2 regions of the Exiguobacterium sp. E4787 genome follow, and region 1 is predicted to be linked to the other one. Evidence: a T-box and tRNA genes for the amino acid it is inferred to sense, from the RefSeq annotation. Region 1 holds a T-box; the other holds one or more tRNA genes.
What was found. A T-box is a leader RNA that pairs with one kind of tRNA and senses whether it is charged. The one in region 1 lies ahead of argS (arginine--tRNA ligase), so its partner is inferred to be a tRNA-Arg.
Positions count from the first base shown of each region.

Region 2: it encodes a tRNA-Arg, which carries the amino acid that the T-box ahead of argS (arginine--tRNA ligase) is inferred to sense. The anticodon was not compared.

Region 1 covers NZ_JACSLY010000010.1:40,381-52,427, reverse strand. The annotation lists gene KNP80_RS11935 (GGDEF domain-containing protein) at 1-920, opposite strand, end outside; T-box leader at 1,075-1,287, shown strand; gene argS (arginine--tRNA ligase) at 1,340-3,022, shown strand; gene KNP80_RS11925 (metallophosphoesterase family protein) at 3,060-3,638, opposite strand; gene KNP80_RS11920 (YajQ family cyclic di-GMP-binding protein) at 3,635-4,126, opposite strand; gene pulA (type I pullulanase) at 4,197-6,191, shown strand; gene KNP80_RS11910 (YycC family protein) at 6,210-6,374, opposite strand; gene KNP80_RS11905 (hypothetical protein) at 6,514-7,305, shown strand; gene KNP80_RS11900 (MMPL family transporter) at 7,408-9,531, shown strand; gene KNP80_RS11895 (YitT family protein) at 9,785-10,420, shown strand; gene KNP80_RS11890 (YwiC-like family protein) at 10,501-11,223, shown strand; gene KNP80_RS11885 (DUF4003 family protein) at 11,244-12,047, opposite strand, start outside.
Region 2 covers NZ_JACSLY010000005.1:17,773-29,819, reverse strand. The annotation lists gene lgt (prolipoprotein diacylglyceryl transferase) at 1-502, shown strand, start outside; gene ppaX (pyrophosphatase PpaX) at 502-1,152, shown strand; gene KNP80_RS07250 (acyltransferase) at 1,145-1,627, shown strand; gene KNP80_RS07245 (tetratricopeptide repeat protein) at 1,923-3,395, shown strand; gene trxB (thioredoxin-disulfide reductase) at 3,464-4,417, shown strand; gene rapZ (RNase adapter RapZ) at 4,543-5,415, shown strand; gene KNP80_RS07230 (gluconeogenesis factor YvcK family protein) at 5,417-6,412, shown strand; gene whiA (DNA-binding protein WhiA) at 6,444-7,397, shown strand; gene KNP80_RS07220 (hypothetical protein) at 7,485-7,721, shown strand; gene KNP80_RS07215 (DUF2179 domain-containing protein) at 7,817-8,332, shown strand; gene KNP80_RS07210 (hypothetical protein) at 8,396-8,836, shown strand; gene KNP80_RS07205 (MerR family transcriptional regulator) at 8,895-9,590, shown strand; gene clpP (ATP-dependent Clp endopeptidase proteolytic subunit ClpP) at 9,633-10,208, opposite strand; tRNA gene KNP80_RS07195 (tRNA-Arg) at 10,360-10,432, opposite strand; gene KNP80_RS07190 (RNA polymerase factor sigma-54) at 10,556-11,698, shown strand; gene KNP80_RS07185 (glutaredoxin family protein) at 11,700-11,957, shown strand.

The DNA.
Region 1 (12,047 bases):
TAGGTTGCATCGAGTAAATCAAAGACGACGTGGCGATCGATCGGCTGGCGCGTCTTTAAATCAAAGTAAAGTGTGCGATCGAACAGTTTGAACTCGACGAACCCTTCGTCGTACTCGTTGAGTCGTTCACATTGACTGAGGAACACCTCAATCGCTTGCGCCTCGCTTTGTGACAACGACACGGCTTCTTTTGCCTCATCATATTGTTCAATCAACGATTTGAAGGCGTCTTGCCGACCTTTCTGGATGATGAGCCGCTTAATAAAGAAGGTGAGTGCGGCGGCGATACTGCTGACGACAAGCAAGTTCGTCTCACGGAAGAGCGAGGCTGCTAAAATGAAGACGAGACTGACGATATACGTGTAAAACGCGATGTTTAGAAAGTCGCGGACCGGGATATCGACACGGAACCACCAATCGACTTGATACTTTTGTACGACCGTGTTTAAGATGATGGCCACAATCAAGCCGGCAAGCGGCAGAAACGAATCTTGGGAATAAAAACCGAGACCGGTCACACCACCGAGTGCCAAGTAGACGCTGGCCGGGATGGCGATTTCCAAAAACGACGTGATGGCGTTCCACGGATACGTAAAACGGAACCGTCGAAGCGCGACGCGCGGTTTCAAGTTGACGAACTGGAAGACGAGTAGTCCAATCTGATTGACGAACAGCGCTGTCTCAAAATCAAAGAATAAAAAAATAATTAAGACGATACTTTCTGAAAAGGTAAAGTAGACGCCTTTCCGTTCAATGGAGTCCATTTGAAAAGTAATGACGAGCAACGCAATCAAGATGAACGGTAACGGCTCGATGGCCGGCATGTTTAATACGCCTGTAGCGAACAAGATGAGGGTCAAACTGAATAGCATACTCCAAATACTCCAACCGAGGACGGACATCTTGCGGAAATGGTTCATGGTTCCCTCCTATGTGGGAAAAATTCAATTATGTATGGTAGAAGATTCGGCACAATCACGCCCGAGTCCTGCCTATCCACCATAATGGCGGAATTCTAGCATTGAGTCTATATGAAATATCCTCTATAATGAAATTGCTTTTCAACCACATAGACGAAAGTCGATGAAAAAGAGAGTAACGATCGTTCCGTCAACAAAGCGACCTAGGGATTGGTGAGAGCCTAGGCTGACAAACATCGCGAAACGCACTTTTGAGATGCTATCCGAACTTGAGTAGGCGTAGCCGGGGGACCCCCGTTATCACCGATAAAGCGGTCTGCGTCAAGCAGGCAAGAAGAGTGGTACCGCGGGCCATCCCGTCTCTTTGCATCTGTGCAAAGGGCGTTTTTTTTATGAACAAATGATAAGGAGGAATTAGAATGAGTTATGAACGCAAATATGCGGAAGCCTTGTCCCGTGTCATCGGGGACGAGTTGACGCTCGACCAGATTGAAGCATTGATTGAAAAACCGAAACATGAGGCACACGGGGACCTTGCTTTCCCGTGTTTCCAACTTGCGAAAGCCTATCGTAAAGCACCGGTCATGATCGCGACGGATATCGCAAACGACTTGAACGATGAGTTGTTCACGAAAGTCGAGGCGGCCGGCCCGTATGTGAACGTCTTCTTGAGCCGTGACGTCGTCTCACAAGAAATCATCAACACGGTGCTCGATGAACAAGCGGACTATGCGACGCATGCGACACGCAACGAGACAATCGTCACCGATTTCTCGTCACCGAACATCGCCAAACCGTTCTCGATGGGACACCTTCGTTCAACGGTGATCGGGAATGCCATCAACCAAATCGCCCGTAAAAACGGCTATGACGTCGTCGGCATCAACCACCTCGGAGATTGGGGCACACAGTTCGGTAAACTGATGGTCGCCTATAAAAAATGGGGCGACGAGGAAGCGGTCCGGGCACATCCGATTGCTGAGCTCTTGAAGCTCTACGTCCATTTCCACGAAGAAGCGAAGACTCGACCGGAACTTGAAGATGAGGGCCGTGCGTGGTTCAAGAAACTTGAAGACGGCAACGAGGAAGCGACTGAGCTGTGGACGTGGTTCCGTGACGAATCACTCAAAGAGTTCCAAAAAGTATACGACCTCCTCGGTGTCGAATTCGACAGCTTTAGCGGGGAAGCGTTCTATAACGACAAGATGGATCGTGTTGTCGCCATGCTCGAAGAGAAAAACCTTCTCGTCGAAAGTGAAGGGGCGATGGTCGTCTCGCTTGAAGATGAGAACTTGCCACCATGTTTGATTAAAAAGAAAGACGGCGCGACGCTTTATGCGACACGCGACTTGGCAGCTGCCGTCTATCGTCATGAGACGTACAACTTCGTCCAGGCGAACTACGTCGTCGGCGGCGAGCAGGCGCTTCACTTCAAACAACTGTTCTCAGTCCTGCGCAAGCTCGGCTATGACTTCGTCGATGGCATGCATCACGTGCCGTTCGGCTTGATTTTGCAAGAAGGGAAAAAGATGTCGACACGTAAAGGTCGCATCGTCTTGCTCGAGGAAGTGCTCAAAGAAGCAATCGAGAAAGCACAAGCGAACATCGCTCAGAAGAATCCGGAACTTGCGAACGCGGACGACGTGGCACGCATGGTCGGTGTCGGCGCGGTCATCTTCCACGATTTGAAGAATGAACGCATCAACAACATCGAGTTCGACCTCGATAGCATGCTCAAATTCGAAGGCGAGACGGGCCCGTACGTGCAGTACACGAACGCGCGTGCGAACTCGCTCCTTCGTAAAGGTAACTACGACGGCTCGACGTTCACTGGCGCAAACGACGACCACACGTGGGGCGTCGTGACGATGCTCAACGCGTTCCCACACGTCATCACACGTGCCCATGAACGTCGCGAACCATCAATCATTAGCCGTTACGTGCTCGATTTGGCGCAAGCGTTCAACAAGTATTACGGTCATGTCCGTGTCCTCGAAGAAGATGCAGGCAAACAATCACGTCTCGCCCTCGTCAAAGCGGTGACGATCGTATTGACGGAAGGACTCCGTTTGATCGGTGTTCAAGCTCCAGAAGAAATGTAAGCACAAATAAGGGACCCTTTTGAGGGGGTCCCTTTTCCTATGCCTTCATGCGTGTGACCGTCCGGGCTTTTGTATCATACAGACACCATTCCCGGTCGAAGATGACGGCGCCGACATTGATGACGTACCGTTTTTTCTTCAAGGTGAACGGCTTCCCGATTTCCCAGGGAATCGAGCGACCTTTCCGGTAAATCCCCGGAATATGGCTGTGTCCGATAAAGACGAGCGGATACTTCCCTTTCTCGACAAGCGGTTCCCAGTCCGGACTCCATTTCACTTGGTGTCCATGCAAGAATAGCGCCTCATCGAGCGTCGTCTGCTCCGGTAATAAGGCGATTCGTGTCTTGACCGGATGCGACACCACGAGCACTTCGTCAATCCGCTCTTCTTGATTGCCGCGCAGGCTAGGGAAGGTGAGGAGCGCCTCGTAGTCAGGGTCGTACGTCACGACATCGGACACTTCATGGAAGCGCTCGTTGCGCCGTTTCTTACCGATATGACACTCGTACAGATCGCCGAGGCAAAGGATGTGCTCCGTCTCGCGGAGGACCGACTCGAGCACGGCTTTCAAATCATCAAACGAACCATGTGGGTCACTGATGATGGCGAGTTTCATCGGTAGTTTGTGAATTGGGCATCGACGGACAATTCGAGCTCACGGACGAGCTGCATGACGGCTTGAAGGTCATCGCGCGACTTGGCTGTCACACGGATTTGATCGTCTTGAATTTGCGACTTCACTTTCAGTTTTGATTCTTTGATGGCGTTGTTAATTTTTTTTGCATCGTCTTTATCGATGCCGCTCTTCAATTTGACGCGTTGACGCACTGTGCCGCCGAGCGCACGTTCTACTTTTTGATAATCAAGGTTTTTCGTCGGTACGCCACGTTTAATCAATTTCGTGATCATGACGTCTTTCAATTGCTCGAGTTTGTAGTCGTCATCTGAGACGAGGACGAGGTCGCCGTTATCGAGTGACATCTCACTCTTCGAACCTTTAAAGTCGTAACGGTTCAAAATTTCTTTCTCGGCGATTTGAATCGCGTTCTTCACTTCTTCGAGGTTCATTTCTGACACAATATCAAAAGAATTGTCTTTTGCCATGTTTCATCCATCCTTTACAAGGGTTTTGTTATAATGATAGCAGATTTGAAGTAGTGAAGGAGTGAAAGAGATGGAACATACTATCGATCAACAGACAAATGTAGATTTAGACCATATGGCATATCACGGCAAAGACCTCGGGGTGACGTTTAAAAGTGACCTCATCCGGTTGCGGGTCTGGTCACCGGTTGCCGAAGAGATGACGGTAAAACTATACCGGACACCGCGAGCGCGGAAGTTCGAACGGTTGTCGTTAGAACGGGCCGAGAAAGGGACGTGGGTCATCGAACTCGATCGTGCTTTGTTTGAAGGTCAGTTTTATGTGTTCGAGGCGGTCGTAGCTGGGAAACGTATCGAATCGCTCGACCCGTATGCAAAAGTCGTCGGGATCAATGGGAAGCGCGGGTGTCTGCTCGACCCATCTACGCTCAACCCAGACCATTGGGTCAAAGAACGTCCGCTCTTCCACTCGTCACAAGAAGCGGTCATCTATGAAGCGCACGTCCGTGATTTGACGAGTCATCCGGACAGTGGTGTCATGCATCGCGGGAAATTCCTCGGGATGACCGAAGTCGGAACGAAGACACCGACGGGTTATCCGACGGGTCTCGACTATATTACCGGGCTTGGCGTCACGCATCTCCAACTCATGCCGTTCTTCGATTACGGTTCAGTGAATGAGTCACGCGAGAGTGAGGCGAATTATAATTGGGGCTATGACCCGGTCCACTATTTTGCCGTCGAAGGCTCATACGCTTCCTCAGCGGATGATCCGGCCGCTCGCATCATCGAGTTGAAAGCGATGATTCAAGCACTTCACGATCGTGGCATCCGTGTCATCATGGACGTCGTGTTCAACCATACGTATGATGCATTGACGACGCCGCTCGGACAGTTCGTACCGGACTACTATTACCGCTTGAACGAGGACGGTACGCTCGCCGACGGTTCGGCGTGCGGGAACGATACGGCGTCCGAACGGGCGATGATGCGCAAATTGATCGTCGAATGTGTGTCGTATTGGGCGAAAGAGTTCATGATTGATGGCTTCCGCTTCGATTTGATGGGACTTCATGACGTCAAGACGATGAACCAGGTCCGCAGGGCGCTCGATCGCGTCGACCCATCGATTCTCGTGACCGGAGAAGGCTGGGATCTCGACACACCGCTTCCGTTCCGTAAAAAAGCGAACCAACATAACGCCCACAAGATGCCGCGCATCGCCCAGTTCAACGACGCGATTCGTGACGGTGTCCGTGGGGATGTGTTCATCGAAGACTTGCCAGGTTGGATCAGCGGCAACGCGGATATGACGGCGGACGTCAAACGTGGGATTGCCGGTGCAGTCACGAGCCAAAGCTTTGCTGACGAACCGAACCAAGTCGTGAACTATGTCGAGTGCCATGACAACTTGACGCTTTGGGACAAACTGGCCGTAACGAATCCGGACGACGATGAGACGACACGCCGCCGCCGGCATCGTCTCGCGACATCGATTGTGTTGCTCAGTCAAGGCATCCCGTTCCTGCATAGCGGTCAAGAGTTCTTCCGCACGAAAGACGGGGACGAGAACAGTTTCAATTCGGGTGAGGTCGTCAACCGTCTCGATTGGACGCGAGCCGAGCAAGAGACGCCGAGCGTCGAATACGTGAAGGGCTTGATCAGCCTGCGCAAACAATATCCGTTGTTCCGTCTTGAGAACGCGGAACAGATTCGTAAACATTTACGTTTCTTCGATGAAGACGAGGGCGTCATCGCCTTTGAACTGAGTCGCCACGTCGAAGGTTACGTCGAACGCCATCTCGTATACCATAACGGACTCGAAGAAGCGGTCGAGGTGAAACTACCGTCCGGCAAGTTCGAGGTCCATGTCGAAGATCACACCGTCAATTTGACGGCACCACGTCTCCTCGAGGAGCGGCATGTCACGGTCGCGCCGTTATCGACACTCGTCGTGACGGAACGCCGTCCGGATTACAGCAAATATGCGGTCGCCGGTGGAGCTGCCTTGGCTATCCTCGGTCTCTGGTATGTTGCGAAAAAACGGAAACCGAAACAAAAGTAAGCGCGAAAAAAGGAGACGTCATTCCGTCTCCTTTTCCTCGTTCGTTTCAGTTTTGGCTGCCTCGAGCTCCATCATCTTTTTGACGATGATGTGTTTTGGCATATGCATGAGTTCCTCGAGTGGGACGTTTAGCTTTTTGGCAAGCTCAACCGCCGTCTCGGGAGAGAGTTGAAGTGGGCGCATGAGGGTTCCTCCTTTCCGATTACGGTACGCTACTGCCAGTATACAGGAAAAGCGGACAGATGGAGAATGTGTTCTGTGAACACATTCAAAATCGAAAAATGCGTCGTGCGTTGCTAAGCTGAAACTAGGAAGTGATCAAATGTACAAACAAGTAGCAGACTATCAATTTCATGAAACGGTTGAATGGTTAGAGCGCGTTGGTGGAGGATGGATGTTGTATTTGGCGCAAACCGGGTTTCTGTTTTTTGACGAGACATTCCAAATCCGATGGGAACTCGAGTGGAAATGGGCACCTTGCGCACTATATATTGAACCACATGGTAGAAGAGCCGTCGCGCTATTTCGAGATTTGCAGACATACGGAGTCATGGATTTGACGAACGGGACGATGGAACGTCACCCAATTCCACGGACGTTCCATGACGATTGGTTCAGTAACCTGCATTACTGGTCAGGGGACGATTTGTATTTGTACTCGGCCGAATCAGATATCGTCGCCTTGAACTTGAACGATCACACGTTTCGGTATAGCCGTTACGAGGAAATCCCGGAGTTCGGGAACATCATCGAACTCGCATATCAATCGACCTATGATTTCGAACGATTCACGGCACCTGGCCTCGTGACCTTGTACGATGAACGGAATCAACAGTTCATGGTCGAGGACGTCGAAGCGGGCGCGCGTTGGAAGATTTCATACGGGGGTGACCGTGACTTGGTCATCGTCGATCAAATGGGTGTGACGACTGCTATCACCTCGATGACATCGTTCCAACTGTTTGAGCGCGATTGTGAAGTGTTCTCATCAGAAGTATGTGCCGAGACCGAATTGTTGAAAGTCGTCTTATTGGACGAGCCGGGCGACAGACTTGTCGTCCTATCGACGCCGCGTCGCTTCTGCCATAGTTGGCTGCAAGTGTTCGAGCGTTGACAATCCTGGACCAGGGCATGGTTCAGGATTTTTTTACGAAGGCTTACAGAATCTCGTCTAAAAACGGGAACAGTCTTCTTAGATGGAGAGGAGTGGACAGGGATGGAACGATTAGGACAAGCGTTAGTCCGATGGCGCTACGCTGTCGTGTTGATTTGGACGGTATTGCTCGCGGTATCGGTATATTTCGGATTACAGTTGCCAAGTGAACTGCGCGGCAATGGATTTGCGATTCAAGACGGGCGCTTCGCCCAAGTGGAAGATACGTTGAACGACCGGTTCGACCGGGCCGGGGCCTCGATGATCGTCTTGTTGGAAGGTGGGGACCTTGATACGGTCATCGAGCAGCAACGGGATCGACTGATTGACGTCGATGGAATCGACGGCGTGATCACGCCAGCCGAGAATCCCGATGCCCGCTCAGGGGACGCAGCTTACTTATTGCTCGAGTTCGAGGATTACGATACGGCCGAGGCGTCAATCGATGACGTTCGCAACGCCTTGATTCGAGATACGGATACAGACGTGCGATTGACCGGAGAGCCGGTCTTCGCGGATGACTTGAATGAAGCGTCGAAGAATGACTTGATTCGGGCCGAGTTGATTGGAATCCCGGTCGCGTTGCTCGTCCTCTTGCTCGTCTTCGGGACGCCGCTCGCCGCGGTCATGCCATTATTCGTTGGATTGATTACATTCATCGTGGCTGCCGGCTCGTTGTTCTTCTTTGCCCAGACGATGGAACTATCCATTTTCGTCTTGAATGCGGTCGCGATGATCGCCATCGCGCTCGGCATCGATTTTTCCCTATTGCTCGTCAACCGTTACCGGGAAGAGCTCGCACATGGGAAGTCGCGAGAGGCAGCCATCGTCCGAACGGTCGCGACGGCCGGACGTTCGATTCTGTTCTCAGGGCTTTGTGTGTTCGTCGGACTGGCCGGGTTGCTATTCATCCAAGTCGACGTGTTCCAAGCCATCGCGCTCGGTGCGCTGATTGCGGTGGCGGGCGCGGTCTTATCGGCGCTCACGCTGTTGCCGTCCGCCTTATATATCGTCGGAGATGCGATCAATAAAGGGCGTCTTATCAAAACGAATGAGACGCGTTCTGAAGTACGGTGGCAGAAGTTGGCCCGTTTCGTCATGAGACGTCCCGTCACGATGACACTCGTCGCGCTCTTGCTGTTACTACCGAGTCTCTGGTTCGTCCGTGACCTCGAATTGAACATCCCGGACGCCGATGCACTCCCGACCTCGTACGAGTCGCGGGCCGCCCTTGAGCGGTGGGACGACGTGTTCGGGGAGACGTCGACCGATGCGGTGCTCTTGTTTGAGACGAATGACTTGACCGATTCGATGATTCTCGATGAATTGACCGCACTCACCGATGAGCTATCCGAGGATCCGATTGTCGACAACGTCACGACGTTCTTGACGGCATCCGGTCTCGAACCAGCCGAATTCCAACAACTCGCTGAAGCGGCACCAGAGCAACTCGAGGCGTTCGAACGTCTCGTCACGCTTGAAGGGAATACAGACCTTGCCCTCGTCAACGTTAGTTTCAACGTCCCGCCGAGTGATAAAGACGCGCAAGCGTTCGTCCGAGATTGGCGCGAGAGCGGTTTTGACGTCGGGGGACCAGCCGCGTTCAACGAAGAAATTTATGAAGAGATTTATGACAGCATCCCGTATGCGGTCGTGACTGTCATCTTGGCGACGATGGTCATTCTCATGTGGGCGTTCCGCTCAGTCTTGATTCCAATTAAGGCGATCATCATGAACGTGCTCGGTCTCGGGGCGACGTTCGGTCTGCTCGTCATCATCTTCGAATCAGGCTACGTGTACGATGCCGAGACGATCAGTATCTTGACCCCGGTGTTCATCTTCTCGCTCGTGTTCGGCCTATCGATGGACTACGAGGTGTTTCTCGTCTCGCGGATTGAGGAATATTATCGGGAGACCGGGGATAACGATTACGCGACGGAGATGGGACTCGCCAAGACGAGTAAAATCATCACGTCGGCCGCAGTCATCATGATTGTCGTCACGGGGGCGTTCGCTTTTACCGGTGTTAGTCCGATCAAACAGCTCGGTGTCGGCATCGCGCTCGCGATTTTTATCGATGCGACAATCATCCGTATTTTACTTGTCCCGTCCTTGATGAAACTGCTTGGGGACTGGAACTGGTGGTGGTTCGGTAAGAAAGATTTACCGAAACGTAATCTACACTAAATATACATTTAATGAAATAGTCGTGAAAATGTGTTAAAATAGTTTCATGATTACGCGCAATTTGGGAAAGGAAGGTCTTTATGGATACCGAGAGGACATGGCCTCTGTTTCAATTACCGGACTTCTAGCGTTGAGTTTTTACAAGCGACATCAATGTAAAAATCAACAAACGGAAGATCGGAGATGGAACAGATGGAACCGCGGCTACGACTGAGGATCCTCCTCTCCGTTGAAAACGGGGAGGACAATCGGAATGAAACGAGTTGCTACCATAGTGCTCGGAACGCTGATCATGGCGTTCGGTTATTATTATTTGAATGAACAGTTTGGTTTGGCAGAAGGGGGCTTCGTCGGGCTAGCATTGCTCGGCCGCTATTTATTTGATATCGATCCGGCGATCTCGATGATCGTACTCGATATCCCCTTCTTTTTAATCGCCCTTTGGTGGAAAGGCTGGCGCTTCGTCGGGCAAGCCGTGCTTGCCGCGGCGTCACTGTCGCTCAGCTACGCCATGTGGGATCGGTTGGATTTACTCACGTTCGATATCCAAGTGTGGCCGGCGACGTTGTTCGCCGCCATCGCGAGCGGGATTGTGACTGGTTACGGTCTCGGTCTCGTCTTGAAATCGGGCGGGGCGACCGGGGGCGACGATTTATTCGCACTCGGCCTATCGAAATGGACCGGCGTATCGGTCGGGACGATTCTCATCATATTTGATGTCATCGTCTTGGCGATTTCGCTCATCTATTTGCCGCTGTCGAACGCGCTTTATACGCTTCTCGCGGTCTCAATCGCGGGTCGTGTCGTCACGAAGATGTTGACGGAAGACGTGGTCGAAGTAGCCGTACCAAGTGTGACCAAACTAAAAACAAAAAACGATCTCGCGTGAGATCGTTTTTTGTTTTGTAAAATTTATCACAGTTTTACAGTCATCTTTCTTCTACACTACACATAGAAGGAGGGAGTCACATGAAATGGATGATTCCAAAACAGCACGGCGCTTGGTCGATGCTGATTTTACCGTTCTTACTCGGCGGCATTGTCGGAGGGTGGACGCTCGCGCACATCCCGTTCGCCATCGCCTGGTTGTTCGTTTATATGGGTACATTTTTCTTGTTCCAATACATTAAGCAACGGAAGAAGTCACAAGAGCTGTTGCGTACGGTCGTGACGTATTTGACGGTTGCGATTGTAGCTACCATCCCGGTGTTTTTGTCCGAGTGGCGTCTTGTCTGGTTTGTCCTTGCTATGATTCCATTCGGTCTCATCAACGCCTATTTTGCCAAAATTAAGGATGAGCGCAACGTCTGGAACGACGTCAGCGCCGTCACCTCATTTTGTATCGGCGGGATGGCGAGCTATTATCTCGGGGCGCGCATCTTGGATGGGACGATAGTGTGGATGTTCGCTTTGCCGTACTTATATTTCCTCGGAAGTATCTTTTTCGTCAAAACGATGATTCGGGAGAAGAAGAGCTTGTTTTATCGGAACGTATCATGGGGGTATCACTTTTTGCTCGTCGCCATCTTCATCGCGTTTGGCTATCCGGTCTTGGCACTCGCTTACGTGCCGAGTCTCGTCCGGGCGGTCGCGTTCTACGGCAAAAAGATCCCCATCATGAAGATCGGGATTGTCGAAATCGCCAACTCGGTGTTCGTGCTCGGTTGTCTCAGTTGGTATTTATTTAGTTAAGAAGGGGAAACCCTTCTTTTTTAGTCGCTCGAAGATGTACTCGAAATGATAGCCACGGTCGCCGCTGCCGTTGCCGCCTGTTGCATGGCGAGCAGATGGGCGAACGTCCCGTGCAACAGTAAATCGCTCGCGTCTTCCTTGATGTTGTTTGCCGCGACGAGTTGCAAGGCGACCGTCAACGCATGGGTGTGGAACCAGCGATGCTTTTCCTTCTCGGCGTTCGTGATGTCGATCAGGTCGCGCTCGTCGTTGTCGTTCGGGGCCGCGACGATGGCCAAGAGGGCGAGCGCTGGCAGATGCTCGTTTTTGACGGCGATTGCTTGTCCTTGGAGTCGCGTGCGCCACTCGAGCAGGCGATTGATGACCTCGTCTGAAGGCAAGTCGCTAAAAGCAAGCAGATGGGAGACGAGTTGGAGCTCGTTTGAGCGGGGCAACTCGGCTTTCAACGCTTCGTAATACGTCTCAATCCGTTGGCTCAACGCATCGTGGTCATCGAACGCTTGAACGAGGACGAGAGCAGACAGAAGGTCTTCTTCGCTCGTCAGCCAAGGATGGTTTCGTTTGAACGTCTGATAGAGTGCGCTCGCCTCGTCAAGCCGGCGCTCGGGTTCATCGACGTTGATCAGTTGGCTCGCGATGAAGGGCCGCAACATACTGAAACGGAAGTGCTTCCGGTCGAGTAGCGTATCAAGCCGGAGTGCCTCGTCGATGGCGGATTCGATGTCTTCATACTTGGCATCGAGAAACGACAGCCAGACGAAATTATTGCTGCCGCGAAACTTGGAGAAGGCTTTTGTTTTCCGTTTGACGGCCGCTTGAGCCTG
Region 2 (12,047 bases), on a different contig from region 1:
CATCTATTGCATGCGCAAGTCGATGTCGTTCTGGAAAATCACGGACATCCTCGCACCGTCGCTTCTCCTCGGACAGGCGGTCGGACGCTGGGGCAACTTCATGAACCAAGAGGCGCACGGGGCCGAGACGACGAGCCGTGTCTTGAAAGAGACGCTGTTCCTCCCGGACTGGATCGTCAACCAGATGTATATCGACGGAGCCTACTATTTACCGACGTTCCTGTTCGAGAGCGTCTGGAACATCATCGGCGTCATCTTGCTCGTCGTATGGCGTATGGTCGGTAACCCGCCGCGCGGCTATATCTTCTTGTCGTATCTCGTCTGGTACTCGATCGGTCGCTTCTATATCGAAGGACTGCGGACCGATAGCTTGATGGCCGGCGACCTGCGGACGGCACAACTCGTCTCGATCGCGATGATCGTGTTCGGTGTCGTCATGATGGTCGTCCGCCGCAAAGCGAAACGATACGACGACCCTTCAGAGAAAGGACTGTTTGATTGATGGATACACTTCTATTCGATTTGGATGGTACGTTGCTCGATACGAACCCGCTCATCATCGCGAGCTTCCGTCACACGCTCGGGTATTACTTCCCGGACGAGACGTATCGCGACGAGGACATCTTCCCGTTCATCGGACCGACGCTCGAGAAGTCGTTCAAAGCGCTCAATGAGCCGGAATGGAAAGAGATGCAGGCGTTCTATCGCAGCTTCAACATCGCGATGCACGACCAGCTCGTCGCCGAATATCCGGGTGTGATCGAAGGGCTGTACCGCCTTCACGCCAAAGGCTTCAAGATGGGCGTCGTCACGTCGAAAGGCCGTCCCGTCGTCGAGCAAGGATTGCGCTTGTTCAACATCGACCACTTGTTCGACGTCGTCATCACGGCCGACGATGTCATTCATGAGAAACCGCACGCCGAACCGGTCGAGCGGGCGCTCCACGCGCTCGGGTCGACGGCGGACCGCGCCGTCATGGTCGGAGACAACGACACGGACATCTTCAGCGGCAAAAACGCCGGCACGAAGACAGTCGCCGTCGGATGGGCGCTCAAAGGCCGTGCGTTCTTAGAAGCGCTCGAGCCGGACGTCATCATCGACTCGATGGAACATTTCGAGGCGTGGCTCGACGAGGTCACGATCCATGCGTAAGACGGAACGGTTTCGTCTCGACGGGCCGAACCCGCTCTGGCAGATGTATCGGACGATCCGCTTCCTGCGCGTCTTCAAGAACACGACCGTCGTCTTGATCGGCCGCTACTCCCCATCCGTCAAAGCGAAACGCTGGTTGTACCGGACGTTCCTCGGCATGGAAATCGGCGAGTATAGCGCGCTCGCCCTCATGGTGACACCGGACGTCATGTTCCCGGAGCGAATCTCGATCGGCCGTAATACGGTCATCGGGTTCAATTCGACGATTCTCTGTCACGAGTACCTCGTGGACGAGTACCGGATCGGGGATGTCCGCATTGGGGACGAGGTGTTGATCGGGGCGAACGTGACGATCCTTCCTGGCGTCACGATTGGCGACCGGGCCGTCATCGGTGCCGGTGCCGTCGTGCATCGCGACGTCCTGCCCGGAGAGCGCGTCGTTGGCGCAAAGCTCCAAACCGTCGACACAAAATAGACACAATTTAGCGCGAAATCATTTTGAGATCAAGACATGTCCGTCCTCATAAAATTACTAGAGCGGTATCACTTTTTTTAAAGGGGATGCCGCTTTTTTGTGTCTGTGGGCGCTGACACAAAACCCTCATATTTTTGTCAAAAAGCATTTAGTGGACCTAGCAAAATATATTCATTATAGAAGGAATATAGTCCCGATTTTTTTTAAGTTTTTCAGTTGCCCTCACTGAATGAGTGCGGTATTCTTAACCCTGCAACTAAAAAAAGATTTAGAGATGATGTGGAGGATTTAGAATATGGAAGCGAACTATGAAGCAGTAATGACGCTACCCGAACCAGAATCTCCGCTCGCCGCGGAGCTCCACTACTATAGAGGTCGTCGTGCGTTACGTGAAGGTCGCCTAGATGAAGCGACTTTTTTCATGGCTGAAGCCACTGCCGCTGCAGCCCACCGCGTCGACTATCACAAACAGTACGCTGAACTGTTATTTGAAGTAGGGGAGATCTACCACGCCAATGACGTGTGGAAACGGGTGCTTGAACTCGATGAAACGTCAACAGAGGCCTTATATCACCTTGCGAGCAACTGCGCCTATATCTCTTTATATGAAGAAGCAGCGATGTATGCAAACCGCTACCTCGAAGTCGAGGCACACGGACGCTACGCGGACTCGGTCCAATCCCTGTTAGAACTGATTGAACTCGAACAAGAACTCGAGGATGACGAGGAAGACGAGCTGATCACGTGGCACACCGAGGCCCAACAGCATATCGACAAAGGCCGCCTGTTCGCAGCCAAGTCGACGCTCGAACGGTTAATCGATCGCTATCCGCGCTTTTGGCCGGCGTTCAACAACTTGGCCGTCGTCAATTTTTATCTCGGCAACGATGAAGCGGCGTTCGAGACGCTCGAGTACGTGCTCGATGAGAACCCGGGCAACTTGCATGCGCTCTTGAACACGATTCTGTTGCTGCATGAAGCCGGACAATCGGACGCGGCGCTCCAACTGTCGGTCCCGCTGACACGTGTCCGTCCGCTCCAGTTCGATTTACGCTACAAACTCGCCACGACGCTCGCGCTCGTCGGTCAATATGACCGCGCGTACGAAGAACTCCGCCTGTTGAAGGAACGCGGATTCCGTGGGGATTCACTGTTCGGGCATTGGCTCAGCGTATCCGCCTACAAGACCGGGCGTCTTGAAGAAGCGGCTACCTATTTGAACAGTGACGAGTTGAAACGATTCGAAGAGAAGAGCCCGTACGACATCCGCGACAATCTCGAGTTCCGTTCGGCGCTCGTTCAAGGATTGCGCCAAGAAGAAGACGCGGCTCGAATCGAGATTATCCGAATCATCTCGAAGCTCGCCGATGACGAGGCGTTCGAAGCGCTCGCATTGACGAGCGGCATCACCGACAACGAGACGGTAATCGCGTTCGCCGAGAAGTGCCGCGCCGAGATTTGCCAGGCCCCGTTCACAGGCGACGTCCGCATCGCTCGGGCGTATGACGCGCTCCTGCTCGCCGAGACGGAAGTGTCGGAAGCAGAACAGATGAGCCTCGACGGCGACTTTTATGAACGGTTCGCGCTCTTGCTGCTCGCCGGTGCATCATTCGAGGACACAACGGCATCGGCCGCTGCCCTCGTCTGGATGTTCTATGCGAAACGGGACGCTCTCGTCCTCGACGACTGTGCCGACGCGTTCGGTATCGATGTCGCGACGCTCACGGAGACGATCCGTTCGTTCAAACAGACACTCGAACAAGCATAAAGATAGACGATACCTCCCTAGGTTTCTTATACTGAAGTCAATCAATTTCATGCAGAGGTGGAATCATTATGACAGAAGAAAAAATCTATGACGTCATTATCATCGGGGCCGGCCCAGCCGGAATGACGGCGGCACTCTACGCGTCGCGTGCCAACTTATCGACACTTATGATCGAACGCGGCATCCCAGGTGGACAGATGGCGAACACGGAAGATATCGAAAACTATCCGGGCTATGACAGCATCCTTGGCCCAGACTTGTCTCAAAAAATGTTCGACCACTCGAAAGTGTTCGGTGCGGAGTACGCCTATGGCGACGTCCAAAGCATCTCGGACGAGACAGAGTATAAAGTCGTCCACGCCCACAACCGCGACTATAAAGCGCGGGCGATCATTCTCGCCTCAGGCGCGCAATACAAGAAAATCGGTGTCCCGGGCGAAGAAGAGCTCGGCGGCCGCGGTGTCTCGTACTGTGCGGTCTGTGACGGAGCGTTCTTCAAAGGCAAGAACTTGTTCGTCATCGGTGGCGGTGACTCGGCAGTCGAAGAAGGCGTGTTCTTGACGCGCTTCGCTGACAAAGTCACGATCGTCCACCGTCGCGACGAGCTTCGCGCGCAAAAGATTCTTCAAAAACGGGCGTTCGACAACCCGAAAATCGACTTCATCTGGAACCACACGCTCAAAGAGATCGTGGAAGCAGATGGAAAAGTCGGTGGGGCGCGTCTCGTCAGCACGGTCGACGGGACCGAGTCGGACCATGAGATCGACGGCGTGTTCATCTATATCGGCATGAACCCGATCACTGGTTTCGTCAAAGACCTCGGCATCACGAACGAGCAAGGCTATATCGTCACGAACGAAGCGATGGAGACGACAATCCCTGGGATTTTCGCAGCCGGAGACGTTCGCGACAAGACGCTCCGTCAAGTCGTCACCGCGACGAACGACGGATCGATCGCTGCTCAAAACGCGCAACATTATATCGAGGGACTCCTCGAGGCGTTGCACGAACAAAACGCGTGACTAGAGACAGAAGGGATTGCGGGCGACCGCAATCCCTTCTCTTTTTTTCAGGCGTTCGTTATACTAAAGACAGAAGAGAGCTACACACACGGCTCGGTTGTCAATTTTAAGGGGGCGTCAGTGACATGGAAGACTTTAAAGGATTAGAAGAATTGATTATCATCAGCGGGATGAGCGGGGCCGGGAAATCGGTCGCGATGAACAGCTTTGAGGACCTCGGCTATTTTTGTGTCGATAACTTGCCGCCGGTGCTATTGCCGCAATTGATTGACGTCATCAGCTCGGTCCGACCGAAAATCGCCGTCGCCATCGATACGCGCACGCGTGACTTCATCGACAGCCTGTTCATCGTCATCGACGATTTGGAACAGAAGAACGTGCATCCGCACTTGCTCTACCTCGACACACGGGACGAAGTGCTCGTACGTCGCTATAAAGAGACGCGCCGGTCGCATCCGCTCGCCCCGGAAGACGCGCCGCTCGTCGGCATCGGTCTCGAGCGCTCGTTGCTCGAAGGATTCCGGGACCGCGCCCATACGCTCTATGATACGACCGACTTGAAGCCGCAGATGCTCAAAGACCGCATCTTGCTCCAATTCAACGAGGAACGGATCCCGTTCACGGTCAACTTCATGTCGTTCGGGTTCAAGCACGGCGTCCCGCTCGATATCGATTTGTTGTTCGACGTCCGTTTCATCACGAACCCGTTCTATATCCCGGAGCTCCGTCCGCTCACCGGGCAGACGGAAGAAGTCCAGAATTACGTCATGTCGCACCCCGAGGCGCGGGCGTTCTATAAGAAACTGATCGACATGCTCGAATTCCTGTTGCCGCAGTATAAGCGCGAAGGGAAGACACAAGTCGTCGTCGCCTTCGGCTGTACAGGCGGTAAGCACCGTTCGATCACGTTCGCCGAGAAAGTGTCGGCCCATTTCGCGGAGCGCTATAACGTCAAGACCGTCCATCGCGACCTCGCGCATGCGACGAAGGAGAAATAAGATGAGACGCGACAGAAAAGTTACGGCCATCGGTGGCGGTACGGGCCTCTCAACGCTCGTACGAGGCTTGAAACACTATCCGCTCGATATTACGGCCATCGTCACGGTCGGGGACGACGGGGGCAGCTCGGGACGCCTCCGGGATGAGTTCCACATGTTACCGCCGGGCGATATCCGGAACGTCATCCTCGCCTTGTCCGAGGTCGAACCGCTCATGGACAAGATTCTGCAATATCGGTTCGACAGCGGCTTTGGGCTCGAAGGCCACTCGCTCGGCAACCTCATGCTGACGGCGGCGACGCACATCTGTGAAGGCTCGTTCGTCAAGGCGGTCGACGTCTTGTCGCAGCTGTTGAACGCCCAGGGCAAGGTGCTCCCGGTGACGGAGACGCTCATGACGCTCGCGGCCGAGTTCGAGGACGGGACGATCGTCAAAGGCGAATCGAAAATCCCGCTCGTCGAAAAACCGATTAAACGCCTATTCTTGCTCGAAGAGGGCATCAAGCCGGCGGCAGGTGTCGTCGAGGCGATTGAGGACGCGGATTTGATCGTGCTCGGACCAGGGAGCTTATATACGAGTATCATCCCGAACCTGTTGATTCCGGAAGTGCGCGACGCCATCGTCCGCTCCGGGAAGCCGGTCGTCTATATTTGCAACGTCATGACGCAGCCGGGCGAGACGAAAGGGTACGACGCGATGAAGCATTTGAAATCGATTGAGGCGTATCTCGGCAAGTCGACGGTCGACACGATTGTCGTCAATAACGAGCCAATCGAGGACATCTACTTGGAGCGTTACCTCGAGGACGGCTCGGAAGAGGTCCGTTTCGATCGCAAGAAGCTTCGGAACTATGGCACGAACGTGCTCGCCGGTGACATCGTCGACTATAACCGCGATTACATCCGCCACGACTCGGACGCCATCGCCGGCCTCGTCATGCAGCGCGTGTTGCGCATCAAGAAACCACGCTCGTTCCAAGAGCTCGAGCTGAAATAAGTTGTGATTGAACAGAAAGGAGGGGACTGACATGAGCTTTGCCTCTGACGTCAAAAAAGAACTGACGCAACTCGTTGTGACCGATGCCGAGGCGAAAGCGGAACTGTCCGCGCTCGTCCGGATGAACGGGGTCATCTCGCTCGCCTTAGGGCGGGGGATGACGCTCGACGTCTCGACCGAGAACGCCGCCATCGCACGCCGAATCTATTCCCTCATGAAACGGCTGTACGACCATCATCTCGATTTGTTCGTACGGAAGAAAATGCGGTTGAAGAAGAACAACGTCTATATCGTCCGGGTCGCCCAGCGCGCCGAGACGATGTTGAAGGACCTCGAGATTCTCGGGGAGAACTACGAGATGATTCGGACGCTCAACTCGGATATGACGCGCGACGAGAATCTGGCCCGGGCGTATTTGCGCGGGGCGTTCCTCGCCGGCGGGTCGATTAACCATCCGAAGACGTCATCGTATCACCTCGAGGTGTACAGCCTGTACGAGAACCATAACCAGGCGCTCCGCGACCTCGCCAACCGCTTCGGCTTGAACGCGAAGACGCTCGAGCGGAAGAAAGGACATATCCTCTACATCAAAGAGAGCGAGAAAATCTCGGACTTCCTGAAACTCGTCGGCGCAACGCGCGGCATGCTCGACTTCGAGGATGCACGCATCATCAAGGACATGCGCAACTCGGTCAACCGGCTCGTCAACTGTGAGACGGCGAACTTGAATAAGACGGTCGGGGCGGCACTCCGCCAAGTCGAGAACATCAAGTTCCTCGAGCGCACGGTCGGACTCGAAATCTTACCGGTCAAACTCCGGGAAATCGCCGAACTCCGAGTCACTCATCAAGACGTCTCGCTCCAAGAACTCGGCGAGATGCTTGAAACGGGACCGATTTCGAAGTCAGGAATCAACCACCGGCTCCGTAAAATCGACCAGATCGCGGACAAGGTGCGCAACGGTGAAGAAATCAGCTCATCGTGACGTTGGTTGCGCCAAAACCATTCTTCCTATATAATTAGCAATTGTGTATAGGACTTTAGAAATGTAACTTAAAGGAGCTTCATGATTATGTCGAATGCAAAGAAAAGAATCTCGCTCACGATTGACGCTGACTTAGACCAGGTCATCACGGAGCGTGCGAAACAAATCGGAATCCCGAAAAGCGCCCTCGTCACATTCGCGACAAGCCTCTTCCTCAACCAATTGCGGGCCGAAGAAGTATTGTCAGGCGACACGAATGCCATCTATCAGGTCATCCGTAAAGACTATGAACTGCTCACGAGCGTTGATAACTTAGACAAATAATCGCGAAAGGCTGACTCCGGTCAGCCTTTTTTGGTTGCATCCCGCCCTGAAATTTGGAATAGTGGTTATATTGAATTCGAATGGAGGTCGTTCCAATGGGGCAAATCTTGCTCATCCTAGTATTACAACTCGTCTATGTACCGGTGCTGACGCTTCGTACCATCATGCTCGTCAAAGGAAAAACGATGATTGCGGGGCTGTTCGGTACGCTTGAGACGCTTATCTATATCTTCGCGCTCGGCATCGTGTTCCAAGATTTGACGACGCTCGGGATGATCGTCTATGCGGTCGGCTTCGGGCTTGGGATTCTCGTCGGCGGTTACGTCGAGCGGAAGCTTGCGATCGGCTACAACATGATTCAAGTGCATACGCAAGAGTTCCCGGCCGAGCTCATCCAGAAGATGCGTGACAGCGGCTACGGGGTGACGCACTACCAAGGTCAGGGACGTGACGGCATCCGCTATCGTCTCGATGTCTTGGCAGCGCGGACACGGATGAAAGATTTGCGCCAAATGGTCGAGGAGTATGAACCGAAAGCGTTTCTCGTTGCTTTCGATCCAATCGACTTCAAAGGCGGCTATATGATGAAAGGGCTCCGACGCCCGAAATGAACGGGACGACTCGCGGAAGTGGGTCGTTTTTTTCGTGGAACGGGGAATAGACGTACAAAGGGGATGAGCGGGTTGAGACGAAAAGTATTATGGATTGTCGTGATTGGGTTGCTCGTGGTCGGCGGGATTTTATACGCCACCTCGTTTTGGAAGTCGGGGACGTCGGTCAAACCACCGCTCCCGACGGTCCGGGTCGGAACCGTGACCGCGGAAGTGAAACAGTCGACGTACTGTTGGTCGGATGGGGGCGAGGCGGTATGCGAGGACCACGGTTTGCCGGAGGCGGATGACCTGCAGCTCGTGCCGGTCGAAGCGGGTGCCGAGATTGATGTCGAGTTCCACGCCGAGCCGTCGAACGCCTCGTTCCATCAACTCGTCGATGGGGAACTTGTCCCGGCTGAACCGGTCGTGCCAGACGAGCCGGGCGTTTATGTATTCGAGACGGGCGGGGATTGGCCGCAAGGCGATAGCCGCTATGTATTCGGGGTCGAGGTCAAAGAATAAAGATGTTGACCTGTCCGCTACGGCCGGCTTTATGATAAACGAGAAGGGGGGAACGCCAATGATTCAAATCGGAAAAGTGGTCCATCTAACGGGGTTGTCCACTAAAGCAATCAAATGGTATGAAGCAAAAGGACTTGTCCAACCGACTCGTTTAGAGAATCAGTATCGGTTATACGGGATGGAAGAAATAAGGCGCCTGAACGAAATCAAGTTACTACGTCAAATGGGCATCTCGCTCGAACAAATTCAAGCGGCAGAAAGTGTGAGCGGGTTACTCGACAGCAGACTTGATGAGGTTCAACGTGAGATCGAGGCGTTGCGACAAGTCGAGCAACAAATTAAATGGATGCAAACAGGGGGAGATTCAATGAAAGTACGTTATGAGAAGTGGGACCAACCGAAAATCGTAAACGGCTATGTATCCGAACTCACCAAAATCCCATTCGTTTGGGAAAAACTGCAACCAGAGCTGACAACAGACGAATCATATGGCATCTGTTTAGCGAAAGAAGAAGCCTATTTAGCAGGGATGACTAATCCTGTGACAGGTAAAGACGGAAGACAGGTTGAACTGTCGGCAGGACGGTATCTTGTCGCCACGGTCGAAGGGGGAATTCCAGCTATCCCTACGACATATAATCAACTTCTAGCATTGCCGGATGTAACGTTGCGAGATGCACTCGATTTTGAGCGCTATATTCATGGACAAGACGGAGCCGACGACTTGATTGAAATTTGGTTGCCCGTCCAATAACAAAGAAGTGCCTTTCCCGAAGTCGGGAAAGGCACTTTTGGATTAACGCGTCATGACTTTGTCGATGAGACCGTAGTCTTTCGCTTGTTCAGCTGACATGAAGTAGTCGCGCTCTGTGTCGCGCTCGATGACTTCAAGCGGCTGGCCTGTGTTATCAGCCATGATTTGGTTCAATTTCTCACGCATCTTGATGATGCGCTCGGCATGGATTTTGATATCCGATGCTTGACCTTGCGTACCGCCGAGCGGTTGGTGAATCATGATCTCCGCGTTTGGAAGCGCGAAGCGTTTGCCTTGTTCACCGGCTTGGAGCAAGAAGGCACCCATCGATGCGGCCATTCCGATACAAATCGTCGACACGTTCGGCTTGATGAAGTTCATCGTGTCATAAATCGCCATTCCGGAAGTGATCGAACCACCCGGGCTGTTGATGTAAAGTGAGATGTCCTTATCTGGGTCCTCGGCTGCAAGGAAGAGAAGCTGGGCGACAATCGAGTTGGCGACGTTGTCGTCGATTGCACTTCCGAGCAAGATGATGCGGTCCTTGAGCAAGCGTGAGTAAATATCGTACGCGCGTTCCCCGCGACCTGTTTGTTCGATAACTGTTGGAATTAACATTGAATCTGCCTCCTTTATGTAGGTTGTAAACATATCATACCGCTATAGTCAATGTTGGTCAAACGATAGTCATCGTTTTTGACCTATTCCACGGTTTGACGATTCTAAAACGACAAAAGAGGCCAGGCATATGCCTGACCTCTTGCTGTGATACACCCGGAGAGATTCGAACTCCCGACACCTGGCACCGGAAACCAGTGCTCTATCCCCTGAGCTACGGGTGCATGTTCTCTGACACGATTTATTATACATTTGTTTTTTTAAAAAAGCAATCCTGTTCGGCTCACTTTTTTTTGAGCGCGATTTCCCGCTGTTCGATACAATAGGAAGCGAGAGGGGTGTGACCGATGCAACGGCAAGAACAACAACAACTTCAAACACAACAGCTGACCCAGGACATGGTTCGGCGGCTGCCGATTCTCGAGGCGGACCGGACCGCGATCGCCTTTCAGCTCGGCCGATTGGCTCGACGCAATCCATGCATCGCCACGGGGAGCGGTGCGGTCGAATGGGTGGCCGATACGGCTAGTGGGTTCGAGGAGCGATTGTTCGAGCAAATCGAGGAAGGGAGCGGGACCGAGTCCCAGCGTTCGCTCCAGAAACGGCTCGTCCTCGCGCTCGACCATCGCGGTCTACTACCGGAGAGCGACTTCGTGCTCGCCCATCGTTTCGAGGTCGATGTGGCGGACATTGAGGCGGCGCGCCAGGCGCTCTTGTTTCTAGAACCGACAGGGATCGGGGCAAAGAATGAGCACGACTGCCAATATCGGCATGCGATTGAACATGACGATCCACTCGTCTTGGACGTGTTCGAGGCGCTCGACGCGCACCTTGACGACATCCCGGGACGACTCGACATCTCGGATGCCGAGTACGAACGGGTGACGCGTATCGTAGCGACACTCCCGAAGACGCCATTATTATATGAAGGAACCGAACACGTCGTTCCGGAACTTGAAGTCGTCCGTCGTGACGGTGAGCTCGTGACGACATGGTTCAGCCCGACGCTCGATGCGGCTCGGGTCGGGGACGATCGCGAGGCAAAATGGTGGCATGAGACGCTCGAGATGCGGAACGCGACGCTTCGATTGGTATGGGCCGTCATCGCCGAACGCCAACGCGATTGGTTGGACGGGAAGCTCATCTTGCACCCGTTGACGCGAAAAGAAGTCGCCGAACAAATCGGCAAGCACGAGTCGACCGTCGGCCGGGCGATTCAAGGCAAGTACGTGACGACCGAAGGCGGCGTGATGGCGTGGCGTCACTTTTTCGTCCGGGCGACGCATGGGCAATCGCCGTTCATGGTGAAGAAGGCACTCGCCAAACTGATTCAACAAGAGACGTCGCCGCTGAGCGATGCCGCACTCATGCGCGAGCTGGCAAGGCTCGGCTATACGGTGACACGACGGACCGTGGCGAACTATCGGGAGGCGCTCGGTTTTGGAAACTCGCGAGAGCGGGAACGACAACTATGGAAAGGAGGGGACTGACATGGTCCTGACGTTATACCGCCGTGCTAACTGTTCGCTCTGCGAGGAGGCGCTCGTCATGCTCGAATGGCTCATGGAAGACTATCCGTTCGAGCTCGAGCAGATCGACATCACCGGCAACGAAGAACTTGAAGCGAAGTACTTGTTTGAGATCCCTGTCGTCTTACACGAGGGGCGTGTCATTAGTCAAGGTCGATACGATGACAGTAAAGTTGAAGATTTTGTTAAGTATACGCTTACATCGAAAAAAAACGTTTGAAGGGGTTGCAAGACGGAAAGGTGATTGATAAGATGAAGTCGTAGCGGTGGGACGCAAATATAAAAGTGGGACAAAAATTGTCCATGCTTT